2 regions of the Streptomyces sp. NPDC094147 genome follow, and region 2 is predicted to be linked to the other one. Evidence: predicted binding sites of a transcription regulator. Region 2 holds the regulator's gene; the other holds the start of a gene.
The links. Region 2 encodes HrcA, which represses chaperone genes, less so after heat shock. Its sites were predicted from a motif close to TTNGCACTCNGNNNNNCNGAGTGCNAA; they were not measured.
Positions count from the first base shown of each region.

Region 1: a site for HrcA is predicted at 2,115-2,141, ahead of groES (co-chaperone GroES). Genes of this name have one in related genera too.

Region 1 is NZ_JBIWHT010000003.1:279,559-287,085, forward strand. It holds gene ACIQ8J_RS08775 (methyltransferase domain-containing protein) at 1-1,151, opposite strand, end outside; gene ACIQ8J_RS08780 (polysaccharide deacetylase family protein) at 1,150-2,061, shown strand; gene groES (co-chaperone GroES) at 2,288-2,596, shown strand; gene groL (chaperonin GroEL) at 2,712-4,340, shown strand; gene ACIQ8J_RS08795 (hydroxyacid dehydrogenase) at 4,426-5,466, opposite strand; gene ACIQ8J_RS08800 (carbohydrate ABC transporter permease) at 5,526-6,449, opposite strand; gene ACIQ8J_RS08805 (carbohydrate ABC transporter permease) at 6,446-7,369, opposite strand; gene ACIQ8J_RS08810 (ABC transporter substrate-binding protein) at 7,375-7,527, opposite strand, start outside.
Region 2 is NZ_JBIWHT010000001.1:783,480-791,006, reverse strand. It holds gene ACIQ8J_RS03640 (SpoIIE family protein phosphatase) at 1-1,554, shown strand, start outside; gene hemW (radical SAM family heme chaperone HemW) at 1,590-2,822, shown strand; gene ACIQ8J_RS03630 (DUF3097 domain-containing protein) at 2,972-3,787, opposite strand; gene ACIQ8J_RS03625 (MBL fold metallo-hydrolase) at 3,818-4,537, opposite strand; gene hrcA (heat-inducible transcriptional repressor HrcA) at 4,694-5,713, shown strand; gene dnaJ (molecular chaperone DnaJ) at 5,714-6,850, shown strand; gene ACIQ8J_RS03610 (nitronate monooxygenase) at 7,092-7,527, shown strand, end outside.

The DNA of each region.
Region 1 (7,527 bases), on a different contig from region 2:
AGTTGATCGGTGATCTCGTACGCCGAGGTGTACGGGGACGCGTACGGCTCGTCGCTCGTCACATACGCGATCGTCTCGTCGATCAGCCGGCCGCCGCTCCGTTCCACGATCTCGGCGACCAGATGCGCGCGGATGACGGCGCCGTCCGGCTCGTACAGATAGCGGCCGACCGGGCCCACCGGCGGGGCGGGGAGCGGGCCGGTCGCCGACAGGGCGGCGGCCCCGGGCAGCAGGGTGGCGCGGACCGCGCCCGGCCGCACACCGGTGCCGAACCACAGCACCGCTTCCTTCACATCGCCCCCGTCCGAGATCCACTCGGCCTCGGCCTGCGGCGGGATCGCCTCGTGCGGGATGCCGGGGGCGATCTTCAGGGCGGCGAAGGGGGCTGCGAGGGCCGCCGAAATCGCCCACGAGAGCGGGGGCGAGTACGCCTCCGGGTCGAAGATGCGCCCACCCGTCGCCCGACCACCGCCCCTCACCGACGCGCTTCGCGCGGCCCCTCCTTGTCTGCCGCCTCGCCTCGCCGGGTCCACGAAGACCGCGTCGTACGGGCTCGTGTCGATGTCGGTGACATCCGCGCAGCGCACCTCGATCAGGCCGCCGAGGCCCAGCGCCTCCGCGTTCGCGCGGGCGACGGCCGCCGTCAGCGGGTCGCGGTCGACCGCGAGGACGGAGATTCCGGCCCGCGCAAGGGCCAGCGCGTCGCCGCCGATGCCGCAGCACAGGTCCGCGACGCCGCGCACGCCGCGCGAGGCGAAGATCTCCGCGCGGTGGGCGGCGACCGAGGCGCGGGTCGACTGCTCGACGCCGTTGGGCGTGAAGAACATCCGGTGCGCGTCCACCGCGCCGAACTTCGCCACCGCCCGCTGCCGCAGCCGCGCCTGCCCGAGCGCCGCCGACACCAGCCCCGCGTCGTGCTCGCGGCGCAGCCGGGTGGCGACCGCCAGTTCCTGGGACGGGTCGTACTCCCGCAGCGATGCGAGCAGGGCGCGGCCCTCGCCGGTCAGCAGGAGGGAGAAGGTGTCGAGGTCGTTCACCCCGTCATTGTCGTCCAGCCGCCGTGCCGGTGTGGGCCAGGCGGGCGATGGTGCGCCCGCCTGGCGGTGTCGTACGGCTCGCGGGGGCCCGGCCCTGACAGGATGCGGCGCCATGCGACTAGTAGGACAAAAGGGTAAATCTCTCAGATCCCGCACCGCGGCCGCCTCTGCCGCCGCGGTGCTCGCCGCCGCTCTGCTCGCCTCCGGATGCTCCGCCGAGGACGGCGACACCGGACGGCCGGGAGCCCAGGGCGCCAAAGGCCCCGCCGGCTCCCTCGCCGACTACTCCGAGCAGCTCAGGCGCGCCGAGGACGCCCGGCTGGCGGCGGTCAGGAAGTGGGGGCTCGACAAGCCGCCCCTGCTCGCGCCCGCGCCGCCCGCCGTCAAGCCGAGGATCACCAACCGGAAGGGGTTCGAGACGGACGGGGGCGACTCGCTGCCGCCCGTCTTCACCACCGTGCCGACCAAGGAGAAGATCGTCTTCCTGACGATCGACGACGGCGCGGAGAAGGACCCCCAGTTCCTGAAGATGATGCAGGAACTCCGCATCCCCTACAGCGCGTTCCTCAGCGACTACCTCGTCAAGGACGACCACACGTACTTCCGGAAGATGCAGAGCCTCGGGGTCACGCTCAACAACCACACCCTCAACCACCGCTACATGCCCGCGCTCTCCTACGACGAGCAGCGGCACGAGATCTGCGACCAGCAGGACAAGATCGGCCAGTGGGCGGGCCAGCGGCCCAGGCTGTTCCGGCCGCCGTACGGCAACTACAACGAGGACACCCTGAGGGCCGCCCAGTCCTGCGGGATCCAGGCCGCGCCGCTGTGGGCGGAGGAGGCCTTCACCGACCACATGGAATGGCGCGAGTGGGACCGCGATCTGCACCCCGGCGACATCGTCCTGAGCCACTTCCGCGGGCGCCAGGACTGGAACGGCACGATGGCCGACATGGTCCGGCAGGTGATGAAGGTGATCACCGACAAGGGGTACGCGGTGGCCAGGCTGGAGGACTACGTATGACCGCGGCGGCGGCGCCCGGGAGCCCCGCGAGGATCCGCCGCGGAGGTAGGAGATTGGCACTCCGCTTGACCGAGTGCTAATCACCGTCCTAGTCTCGCTTCTGGCACTCCCCACCGGAGAGTGCCAACACAGCGACGGGCAGGTCCGGCACCCGCGACGACGGATCCACCTGGTCGCCACCCCAAACAGTTAACCCCGTGAGATCTCCGAAGGGGGAGACCGGATCGTGACGACCGCCAGCTCCAAGGTTGCCATCAAGCCGCTCGAGGACCGCATTGTGGTCCAGCCGCTCGACGCCGAGCAGACCACGGCCTCCGGCCTGGTCATTCCGGACACCGCGAAGGAGAAGCCCCAGGAGGGTGCTGTCCTCGCCGTGGGCCCGGGTCGCTTCGAGAACGGCGAGCGCCTGCCGCTCGACGTCCAGGTCGGCGACATCGTGCTGTACAGCAAGTACGGCGGCACCGAGGTGAAGTACAACGGCGACGAGTACCTCGTCCTCTCGGCTCGCGACGTGCTCGCGATCATCGAGAAGTAATTCACCTCGAAGCGAATGCTTTGAGTTCTGCGCCCCTGGTCACCCCGCTGATTGCCGGGCGGCGAGGGGCGCAGTTTCGTTAACCCGAGTTTTCCGAGAGGGCTGAACCGCTCCCATGGCGAAGATCCTGAAGTTCGACGAGGACGCCCGTCGCGCCCTTGAGCGCGGCGTCAACAAGCTTGCCGACACGGTGAAGGTGACGATCGGCCCCAAGGGCCGCAACGTCGTCATCGACAAGAAGTTCGGCGCTCCCACCATCACCAACGACGGTGTCACCATCGCGCGCGAGGTCGAGCTCGACGACCCGTACGAGAACCTGGGCGCCCAGCTCGTCAAGGAGGTGGCGACCAAGACCAACGACATCGCGGGTGACGGCACCACCACCGCGACCGTGCTGGCCCAGGCGCTGGTCCGCGAGGGCCTGCGCAACGTCGCCGCCGGCGCCTCCCCGGCCGCCCTGAAGAAGGGCATCGACGCCGCGGTCAAGGCCGTGTCCGACGAGCTCCTCGCGACCGCCCGTCCGATCGAGGACAAGACCGACATCGCCGCCGTCGCCGCGCTGTCCGCCCAGGACAAGCAGATCGGCGAGCTCATCGCCGAGGCCATGGACAAGGTCGGCAAGGACGGTGTCATCACCGTCGAGGAGTCCAACACCTTCGGTGTCGAGCTTGAGTTCACCGAGGGCATGGCCTTCGACAAGGGCTACCTGTCGCACTACATGGTCACCGACCAGGAGCGTATGGAGGCCGTCCTCGACGACCCGTACATCCTGATCAACCAGGGCAAGATCTCCTCGATCCAGGACCTGCTGCCGCTCCTGGAGAAGGTCATCCAGGCCGGCTCCTCCAAGCCGCTCCTGATCATCGCCGAGGACGTCGAGGGCGAGGCGCTCTCCACCCTGGTCGTCAACAAGATCCGCGGCACGTTCAACGCCGTGGCCGTCAAGGCCCCCGGTTTCGGCGACCGCCGCAAGGCGATGCTCCAGGACATGGCCACCCTCACCGGTGCCACCGTCATCGCCGAAGAGGTCGGCCTCAAGCTGGACCAGGCCGGCCTTGAGGTGCTCGGCACCGCCCGCCGCGTCACCATCACCAAGGACGACACCACCATCGTCGACGGTGGCGGCAACTCCGGTGACGTCGAGGGCCGCATCGTCCAGATCAAGGCCGAGATCGAGGCCACGGACTCCGACTGGGACCGCGAGAAGCTCCAGGAGCGCCTCGCGAAGCTGGCCGGCGGCGTGTGCGTGATCAAGGTCGGCGCCGCCACCGAGGTCGAGCTCAAGGAGCGCAAGCACCGTCTGGAGGACGCCATCTCCGCGACCCGCGCCGCGGTCGAGGAGGGCATCGTCTCCGGTGGTGGCTCCGCCCTGGTGCACGCCGCCAAGATCCTTGAGGGCAACCTCGACAAGACCGGCGACGAGGCCACCGGTGTCGCGGTCGTGCGCCGCGCCGTCGTCGAGCCGCTGCGCTGGATCGCCGAGAACGCCGGCCTGGAGGGCTACGTCATCACCTCCAAGGTGAGCGAGCTGGAGAAGGGCTTCGGCTTCAACGCCGCGACCGGCGAGTACGGCGACCTGGTCAAGGCCGGCGTCATCGACCCGGTCAAGGTCACCCGCTCCGCCCTGGAGAACGCCGCCTCCATCGCCTCGCTGCTCCTGACGACCGAGACCCTGGTCGTCGAGAAGCCGGCCGAGGAAGAGGCCGACGCGGGCCACGGCCACGGTCACGGCCACTCCCACTGACGCACCAAGTCAGCGGCAGTAGTACGTAGTTGAGGCCCGGCACCCCCTTCGGGGGGTGCCGGGCCTCGGCGTTGGTGGACACCCCCTAGGCCGACCGCCCCAGTGACATCGGATGGACCGGATCCGCGAACGGCAGCCCCGCCGCGAAGCGCTCCACCTCGTCCAGGGCCTGATCCGCCATCCGGTGCAGTTCGTTGCCGAGCGAGCCCGCGATGTGCGGGGTCAGCAGGACGTTGGGCAGGTCGTACAACGGGGATTCGCGGGGCGGCAGTTCGGGCTCTGTCACGTCCAGGACCGCGTACAGGCGGCCCGGGAGGAGTTCGCCGAGCAGGGCCGGCTCGTCCACCAGCGAGCCGCGGGCGGTGTTGATCAGCGTGGCACCCGTCGGCATCAGGGACAGCTGGCGGGCGCCGATCATGCGGTGGGTTTCGGGGAGTTGGGGCGCGTGCACGGAGACGACGCCGCTGCGGGCGCACAGCGCGTCCAGGGTCACCTGTTCAACGCCCAGCGCGGCCGCTTCGGTTCCGCTGACGTACGGGTCGTACAGAAGGACCTCGAAATCGAAGGGCCGCAGCAGCTCGATCACCCGGCGGCCGATGCGCGATGCGCCGACCAGGCCTACGGTGCGGCGGTAGTTGCCGGTGTCCTCGCTCTCGCTCAGCCACTCGGGGGCGGTGCGCAGCTCGGCGTAGCGCTGGGCGGAGCGCAGCACGCGCTTGCCCGCGAAGAGGATCGCGGCCAGCGTGTACTCGGCGACCGGCCGAGCGTTCGCCGCCGCCGCGGAGGTCACCGCGATGCCCCGCTCCCAGCAGGCGTCGGTGATGTGGTGCTTGACCGAACCCGCCGCGTGGACCACCGCCCGCAGCCGGGGGGCCGCGGCCAGCACGTCCGCGGTCAGCGGGGGAGCGCCCCAGCAGGTGAGCAGCACCTCGGCCCCGGCGAGGGCGGCGGCGACCGGCCCGGTCGGCGCCGCCAGGTCGTGGGCGACCAGGTACGGGTCGGTACGGGTGAGGGCGGCGAGCCGGGTGCGGTGGCGGTCGGCGAGGACCCGGTCCGCGATGCCGGGGCCCATCGCGAGCAGCAGGGCGGGTCGCCGCGCGACGGCGTTGTCAGTGGTGTGGTGCATGGTGGGACTCGGGCTCCTCACGAGGCGCTGGCGCAAGGGTAACGGGGTGTCCGGGCCGGTCATTTGAGGCTGCCCGCGGCGAGTCCGGCCTTCCAGTGCCGCTGGAGGCAGACGAAGGCGACGATCAGGGGGACGACGGCGAGGAGGGAGCCGGTGACGACGAGCGGGTAGTAGCCGGGCTCGGCGTGGGTGTTGCTGTTCCACGCGTACAGACCGAGGCTCAGCGGGAAGAGCTTCTGGTCGCTCAGCATGACCAGGGGGAGGAAGAAGTTGTTCCAGATCGCGGTGAACTGGAAGAGGAAGACGGTCACGAAGCCCGGCATGACCATGCGCAGACCGATCGACCAGAAGGTGCGCAGCTCGCTCGCGCCGTCGATACGGGCGGCCTCCAGTGCCTCGTCGGGGATGTAGCTCGCGCTGAACACCCGGGACAGATAGACGCCGAACGGGTTGACCAGCACGGGGATCAGCACCGACCAGTACGTGTTGACCAGGCCGACCTTGCCGGCGAGCAGATACATGGGCAGCGCGAGCGCCGTGGTGGGCACGAGCACGCCGAGCAGTACGACGCCGAAGAGCTTCTCCTTGCCCCGGAAGGCGTACTTGTCGAAGGCGTACCCCGCGGCGACGCTGACCAGCGCGCACACCGCGGCGCCACCGCCCGCGTAGAGAAGGGAGTTGAGGTACCAGCGGAAGTAGACGCCGTCGTTGTACGCGGCGAGCTGGGAGAGGTTGTGGCCGAGGTCGAAGCCCTTGAAGGAGAAGGCCTGGCCGGACAGCAGCCCGCCGGTGTCCTTGGCGGCGGCCGTGACCAGCCACACCAGGGGGAAGAGCGTGTAGAGGACGGAGAGCAGCAGCGCGCCGTTGACCGCGGTCCTCGACAGCCAGCGGCTGGGCGCCCGCCGGGCGGTGCCGGTACGCGACGGGGTGCCGGCCCCGGCACGCGCCGCGGTGTCCGGCCCGGCCATGGTCGGGGAGGTCATGCCGTGGCGCCCTTCCGGTTGGCGAGGCGGGTGACGACGAAGGAGAGCAGCGCCGCGGTGAGTGCGAGGAGCACGGCCGAGGCGGCGGCGAGGCCGTAGTCGTTGCGGTTGAACGCGGCGGTGTAGGCGTACATGTTGGGCGTCCAGGTGGTGGTGACCGTGGCGCTGCCGCCCTGGTTGAGGATCAGCGGCTCGGTGAAGAGCTGGAGCGAGCCGATGACGGTGAACAGCGAGACCATGGCCAACGAGGCGCGGATCAGGGGGAGTTTGATGCCGAGCGCGGTGCGCCACTCGCCCGCGCCGTCGACGGTGGCCGCCTCCAGGACGGAGCGGTCGATGGCCTGGAGCGCCGCGTAGAAGATGACCATGTTGTAGCCGAGCCATTCCCACAGCGCGATGTTGACGACGGAGGGGAGCGTGCCGCTGGACGAGAAGAAGCTGAATCCGATGCCGCCGGAGTCCATGGCCCGCACCACGGGGCTGAGTCCGGGGGTGTAGAGGTACACCCAGATCAGCGCGGCGATGATGCCGGGCACGGCGTGCGGCAGGAACAGCGCCAGCTGGAAGAAGCGGCGGGCGCGGGCCAGCGTGGAGTCGAGCAGCAGCGCGAGCGCGAGGGCGCCGCCGACCATCAGCGGGATGTAGACGACGCAGTAGCCGGCGAGCACCCAGAAGCCCTCGCGAAAGGCCCGGTCGCCAAGCGCCGCCGTGTAGTTGTCGAGCCCGCTGAAGACGGACTCGGCGCCGCCGAAGCCCAGCCCCGACTGCTTCTCGGTGAACAGGCTCAGCCAGACCGCGTATCCGATCGGCACCACCGTCACCGCGGTGAACAGTACGAAGAAGGGGGTCAGCAGCACGCCCGCGGCGGCGCCGGTGCGGCTCCGGGCCCCCAGCGGCGCCCCGGGGCCCTTCGTCCTCATCGCGGTCAGCCCTCGACCTTCAGGCCGCGCTTCTTCAGCTCGGTCACCGTGGCGTCGTGGGCGGCCCTGATGGCGTCCGTGATCTTCACCGAGCCGCCGGAGACCTTGCCGAGCTGGTCCTTGAGCGTGGTGTTGGTGGTGCCCATGCTCGGGCCCCA
Region 2 (7,527 bases):
TGCGCGCCGGACGAGCGGGCCGAGTACGAGTACGGGCGTGGTCTGCATGTCGTAGCGGCACTGGCCGAATGCTGGGGCATCACCTACCGCACCGGGCGCAAAACCGTCTGGGCCCGCCTCGCGGTGCACGGCGACGAGCAGCCCGGACCGAGCCGGGCCCCCTGCGGAGACCTCCTCCAACGCGGCCTGCGCGCGGCCGAGATACTCGCCCCGAACCCCCACCGCGGCCCGCGGCAGCACGACCCCGACTGGGTCGACCGCGGCGCCCTCTCCTTCCTCGCCGAGGCCTCCGACCTCCTTGCCGGGCAGTTCGACGAGGACATGATCGCGGCGCTCGCCGGTCAGCTCCTGGTGCCCAGGCTCGCCGACTGGTGCGCCATCTGGCTCGACGCGTGGCGCGGCCCCGGCGCCGCGCCCCGGCTGGCCCGCGTCTGGCACGCCAGGGAGTCCGCGCTCGAAGTGCTGCGGGCGACCGTCGGGAAGGAGCCGCCCCGGCTGCCCGCTTCGGTCGGTACCGGCCCCGTGCCGGTGCCCTGGCCGCGCATGGCCGGGCAGCCCCACGACGGCGCGGCCCTGGCGTACCGCCTGGTCGCGGGCGGGCGCCCAGTGGGCGTCCTGCTGCTCGGCCGGGCCGGCCTGATGCGCATGCCCGACGAAGTCACCGGCCTGATGGAGGACTTCGCGCGCCGAGTGGGCCTCGCGATCGGCGCGGCCCGCCAGTACACCCGGCAGGCCACCATCAGCCGGGTGCTCCAACGCGGCCTGTTGCCGAGCCGCGTCGCCGAGATCCCCGGCGTCGACAGCGCCCTCGTCTACCAGCCGAGCAACGAGGGCGTGGCGGGCGGCGACTTCTACGACGTGTTCCCCGGCGCCGGCGGCCGCTGGTGCTTCGCGCTCGGCGACGTCCAGGGCAGCGGCCCCGAGGCCGCGGTGCTGACCGGGCTCGCCCGGCCCTGGCTGCGACTGCTCGCCCGCGAGGGATACGCCGTGCACGAGGTACTGGACCGTCTCAACCAGCTACTCATGGACGACGCGACCGACGCGACCGACGCGACCGATGCGACCGACGCCACCGAGGCAGCCGAGGCCGCGGTCCGCCCGGCGGCGGTCGAGTCCGCCGCACCGGCCGAGCCGCAGACCCGGTTCCTGTCCCTGTTGTACGGGGAGCTCGTGCCGGACGCCGAGGGCCGGGGAGTGCGGTGCACGCTGGTCAGCGCCGGGCATCCGCTGCCGCTGCTGCTGCGCCCCGACGGCTCGGTGCGGTCGGCCGCCGCCCCGCAGATGCTGCTCGGGGTGGTCGAGGGCGCGCGGTACGAGAGCGAAACCTTCCGGATGACCCCCGGCGACACCCTCCTGTGTGTGACCGACGGGATCACCGAGCGGCGCTCGGGACCGCGGCTGCTCGACGACGGCGACGGGCTCGCCGCGGTCCTGGCCGACTGCGCGGGCCTGACCGCGTCCGGGGTGGCCGCCCGGATCAAGCAGGCGGTGTACGCGTTCGCCGAGGCCCCGCCCGCGGACGATCTCGCGCTGCTCGTCCTGAGGGCGACGTGACCGTGGCCGCGCCCGCCGTGCCGGACAATGGGGGCATGCCTTCCGTACTGCCCGATGGTGAGCCCATGCCCGAGGACGGGTCGCTGCCCCGCCACGCCCTGGAGGGCGCCGGGGAGCGGCCGCTCGGGTTCTACCTGCACGTGCCGTACTGCGCGACGCGCTGCGGCTACTGCGACTTCAACACGTACACGGCGAGCGAGCTGGTGGGCAAGGGCGGCGTCCTCGCCTCCCGGGACAACTACGCCGACATGATCGTCGAGGAGATCCGCCTCGCCAGGAAGGTGCTCGCCGACGACCCGCGCCCGGTGCGGACCGTGTTCGTCGGGGGCGGCACGCCGACGCTGCTCGCCGCGGGCGACCTGGTGCGGATGCTGGCCGCCGTACGGGACGAATTCGGCCTCGCCGACGACGCCGAGGTGACCACCGAGGCCAACCCCGATTCGGTGGACCCGGAGTATCTGGACCAGCTGCGGGCCGGCGGTTTCAACCGGGTCTCCTTCGGCATGCAGAGCGCCCGGCAGCACGTCCTGAAGGTCCTCGACCGTACGCACACGCCCGGACGCCCCGAGGCGTGCGTCGCCGAGGCGCGCGCGGCGGGCTTCGAACACGTCAACCTGGACCTGATCTACGGCACCCCGGGCGAGAGCGACGAGGACTGGCGGGCCTCGCTCGCCGCGGCCGTCGGCGCCGGGCCCGACCACATCAGCGCGTACGCCCTGATCGTCGAGGAGGGCACCCAGCTCGCCCGGCGGATCCGGCGCGGCGAGGTACCGATGACGGACGACGACGAGCACGCGGACCGGTACCTGATCGCCGACGAAGTCCTCGGCTCGGCCGGGTTCTCCTGGTACGAGGTGTCGAACTGGGCCACCACCGAGGCCGGCCGCTGCCTGCACAACGAGCTGTACTGGCGCGGCGCCGACTGGTGGGGCGCGGGTCCCGGCGCGCACAGCCACGTGGGCGGGGTGCGCTGGTGGAACGTGAAGCACCCCGGCGCCTACGCGGCTGCGCTGGCGGCGGGGCGGTCGCCCGGTGCCGGGCGCGAGATCCTGCCGGAGGAGGACCGCAGGGTGGAGCGCATCCTCCTCGAACTCCGCCTCCGCGAGGGCTGCGAGCTCACCCTGCTCCGCCCGGCGGGCCTCGCCGCGGCGGGCCGCGCGGTGGGCGAGGGGCTCCTCGACCCCGACGCCTTCGACGCCGGCCGGGCCGTTCTGACCCTGCGGGGCCGACTCCTGGCGGACGCGGTGGTCCGGGACCTGGTGGACTGACCAGGATGCCTTTTTGGCTGAGGTCCGCTGCAATTCCCAGCCTCTCCGGCGCTTGAGGAGCGGGGTCTGGGGCGGAGCCCCAGCGGCCACCGGACCGCACCCGAACCACACCCCCGGAGGGTCTCGGGAAGGGGCGGGGTGGGGAAAGGCTAGGGCACCGTAACGAAGTCGATCAGGTGCTCCACCGAGCCCAGCAGGGACGGGTCCAGGTCCTTGTAGCTGTGGACCTTCGACAGGATGTGCTGCCACGCCGCCCCCGTGTTGTCCGGCCACCCCAGCGCCCGGCACACGCCCGTCTTCCAGTCCTCGCCCCGGGGCACCCTCGGCCATGCCGCGATGCCCACCGAGGACGGCTTCACCGCCTCCCACACGTCGATGTACGGGTGGCCGACGATCAGTACGTCCGCATCCGTCACCGACGCCGCGATGCGGGACTCCTTCGAGCCCGGGACCAGGTGGTCCACCAGGACGCCGAGGCGGGCGTCCGGGCCGGGGGAGAATTCGGCGACGATCGCCGGGAGGTCGTCGATGCCCTCCAGGTACTCGACCACCACGCCCTCGATGCGCAGGTCGTCGCCCCACACCTTCTCCACCAGCTCCGCGTCGTGGCGGCCCTCGACGTAGATCCGGCCCGCCCGCGCGACCCGGGCCCGCGCGCCCGGTACGGCCAGCGATCCGGAGGCGGTGCGGGCGGGGCGCACGGGGGCGGCGGAGGGGCGTACCAGCGTGACCACCTTGCCCTCCAGCAGGAAGCCGCGCGGCGCGAGCGGGAAGACGCGGTGCTTGCCGAAGCGGTCCTCCAGCGTGACCGTCGGACCCTCGGCCGTCTTCTCACAGCGGATCACGGCTCCGCAGAACCCCGTGGAGATCTCCTCGACGACCAGATCGGCCTCCGCGGGGACCTCCGGCGCGGGGGTCTGCTTCTTCTTCCAAGGGGGCGTCAGGTCAGGGCTGTAGCTGCGCATTCGACAGAGAATACGGCGGCCCGCCCGCCCCTACGAGCCGAACCTGGCCGCGAGTTGGTCCCGCTGGGCGCGGACGAAGGCCGCGTCCACCACCGCGCCGTGCCCGGGTACGTACACCGCGTCCTCGCCGCCCAGCGACAGCAGCCGGTCCAGGGCGGCCGGCCAGCGCGAGACCACCGCGTCCCGGCCCGCCTGGGGCTCGCCCGACTCCTCGACCAGGTCGCCGCAGAAGACGATCTCGGGCGATCCGCCGCTCGCCGGGACCAGGAGCGCCAGGTCGTGACCGGAGTGGCCGGGGCCCACGTTGGCGAGCAGGACCTGGCGGCCGCCCAGGTCAAGGGTCCACTCGCCGCACACCATGTGATGCGGTCTGACCAGCAGGTCGGCGGCCTCGGCGGCGGCGTCGTCCGGCACGCCCTGGCGCGCCGCGTCGGCGCGCAGCTCGTCGCGGTCCAGGGCGCGCTCGATCCCGACCGCCCCGAACACCTCGGCGGCGGCGAAGGCCGCCGTGCCGAGGACGTGGTCGAAGTGCGGGTGGCTGAGTGCGATATGGGTCACCCGGCGGCCGAACAGGGCCTCGGCCTGCGCCCGCAGCTCGGCGCCCTCCTGGAGGGTCGAGCCGGTGTCGTACAGGAGGAGTCCGTGCTCCCCGGAGACCAGCCCGGCCGTGGCGTCCCAGCCGGGCAGGCGCCTGCGGCCCACCCCGTCACCCAGGCGCTCCCAGCCGAACTCTTCCCAATTGACGTCCATGACGCGACGCTATCCGCAATCCCCCGGTGACGTCGCACGGTAGCGTGGTCGGCCGCCCTTGCTAGGGGCGTACCGGTCGGCCGTACACTGACCGGGGGGATTGCTGGCACTCGAACACAGCGAGTGCCAAACGGATGGCAACTGGAGGTGTGCGCGATGCTCAGTGAACGCAGGCTCGAAGTGCTGCGCGCCATCGTCCAGGACTATGTCGGCACCGAGGAGCCGGTGGGGTCCAAGGCCCTGACCGAGCGGCACGCCCTGGGCGTCTCGCCGGCGACCGTGCGCAACGACATGGCGGTACTGGAGGAGGAGGGCTTCATCGCCCAGCCCCACACCAGCGCCGGCCGGATCCCGACCGACAAGGGCTACCGGCTCTTCGTCGACCGGCTCGCCGGTGTCAAGCCCCTGTCGTCGCCCGAGCGCCGCGCGATCCAGAACTTCCTGGACAGCGCCGTCGACCTGGACGACGTCGTCGCCCGTACGGTGCGGCTGCTCGCGCAGCTGACCCGGCAGGTGGCCGTCGTGCAGTACCCGTCGCTGACCCGCTCGACGGTGCGGCACGTGGAGCTCCTCTCGCTCGCCCCGGCCCGGCTGATGCTGGTGCTGATCACCGACACCGGGCGGGTCGAGCAGCGCATGGTCGACTGCCCGGCGCCGTTCGGCGACGCCTCGCTCGCGGACCTGCGGGCCCGGCTCAACGCACGGGTGGTGGGGCGCCGCTTCGCGGACGTGCCGCAGCTCGTGCAGGACTTGTCGGAGTCCTTTGAACCGGAGGACCGAGGAACCGTTTCGACGGTCCTCGCCACCCTCCTCGAAACCCTGGTCGAAGAGACCGAGGAGCGGCTGATGATCGGCGGCACCGCCAATCTCACCCGCTTCGGACACGACTTCCCGCTGACCATCAGGCCGGTGCTGGAGGCGCTGGAGGAGCAGGTCGTGCTCCTCAAGCTGCTCGGCGAGGCCAAGGAATCGGGCATGACCGTACGCATCGGGCACGAGAACAACGCCCACGAGGGACTGAACTCCACGTCCGTCGTATCGGTCGGCTACGGTTCCGGCGGCGAGGCGGTCGCCAAACTCGGCGTGGTCGGACCGACCCGCATGGATTACCCCGGAACGATGGGAGCGGTACGCGCAGTGGCACGTTACGTCGGACAGATCCTGGCGGAGTCGTAAGTGGCCACGGACTACTACGCCGTACTCGGCGTGCGCCGCGACGCATCTCAGGACGAGATCAAGAAGGCCTTCCGGAGGCTGGCGAGGGAACTTCACCCCGATGTGAACCCCGACCCCAAGACCCAGGAGCGGTTCAAGGAGATCAACGCCGCTTACGAGGTGCTCTCCGACCCGCAGAAGAAGCAGGTGTACGACCTCGGCGGCGACCCGCTGTCGTCGTCGGGCGGCGGCGGTGCCGGGGGCTTCGGAGCCGGTGGCTTCGGCAACTTCTCGGACATCATGGACGCCTTCTTCGGCACGGCCTCGCAGCGCGGCCCTCGCTCGCGGACCCGCCGCGGCCAGGACGCCATGATCCGCCTGGAGATCGACCTCAACGAGGCGGCCTTCGGCACCACCAAGGAGATCCAGGTCGACACCGCCGTGGTGTGCACGACCTGCTCGGGCGAGGGCGCCGCTCCCGGCACCTCCGCGCAGACCTGTGACATGTGCCGCGGCCGCGGCGAGGTGTCCCAGGTCACCCGGTCCTTCCTGGGCCAGGTCATGACCTCGCGCCCCTGCCCCCAGTGCCAGGGCTTCGGCACCGTGGTCCCCACCCCGTGCCCGGAGTGCGCGGGCGACGGCCGCATCCGCTCGCGCCGCACGCTCACCGTGAAGATCCCGGCCGGTGTCGACAACGGCACCCGGATCCAGCTCGCGGGCGAGGGCGAGGTCGGCCCCGGCGGCGGCCCCGCCGGCGACCTGTACGTGGAGATCCACGAACTCCCGCACGACGTGTTCCAGCGCCGCGGCGACGACCTGCACTGCACGGTCACCATCCCGATGACGGCGGCGTCGCTCGGCACGAAGGTGCCGCTCCAGACGCTCGACGGCATGGAGGAGGTGGACATCCGTCCGGGCACCCAGTCCGGCCAGTCCATCCCGCTGCACGGCCGGGGCATCACGCATCTGCGCGGCGGCGGCCGGGGCGACCTCATCGTGCACGTCGAGGTCCTGACCCCGAGCAAGCTGGACCCCCAGCAGGAGGAGCTCCTGCGCCAACTGGCCAAACTCCGCGGCGAGGAACGCCCCACGGGCCAGTTCCAGCCGGGCCAGCAGGGCCTGTTCTCCCGCCTGAAGGACGCGTTCAACGGCCGCTGAGCCGAAAGAAACGAGGAGGGGCCGGCTTTCCCGGGCAGTACCGGGAAAGCCGGCCCCTCCTCGCGATGCCGGGCGGCAAAAGTCAGCCCCTCGTGGGGGTCCCTCCCTGGCCCTTAAGGCCTTGGGGGAGTTTGCGGAGCGGGGGTTCGGGGGCGGAGCCCCCGAGCAGGGTGGTCGGCCCCACCACCCCGGGCGGAAGAGGCGATTCGGCGCGAGAGCAACCACATGGCACGATGCGGACATGGCTTTGACCGATCTCTGCCGGTATCCGATCGTGCAGGCGCCCATGGCGGGCGGCGCCTCCGGTCCGGCACTGGCCGCAGCCGTCTCCGAGGCCGGCGGGCTCGGATTCCTCGCCGCCGGGTACAAGACCGCCGACGGCATGTACCAGGAGATCAAGCAGATGCGCGGGCTGACGAACCAGCCCTTCGGAGTCAACCTGTTCATGCCCCAGGACCCGCACACCGACCCCGCCGCCATCGAGGTCTACCGGCACCAGCTCGCGGGCGAGGCCTCCTGGTACGAGACACCGCTGGGCGACGCCGACGCCGGGGGCGACGACAACTACGAGGCCAAGCTGGCGATCCTGCGCGAAGACCCGGTACCGGTGGTTTCGTTCACCTTCGGCTGCCCCGAGCGCGCGGTGCTCGACGCCTTCGCGAAGGTCGGCACGTACA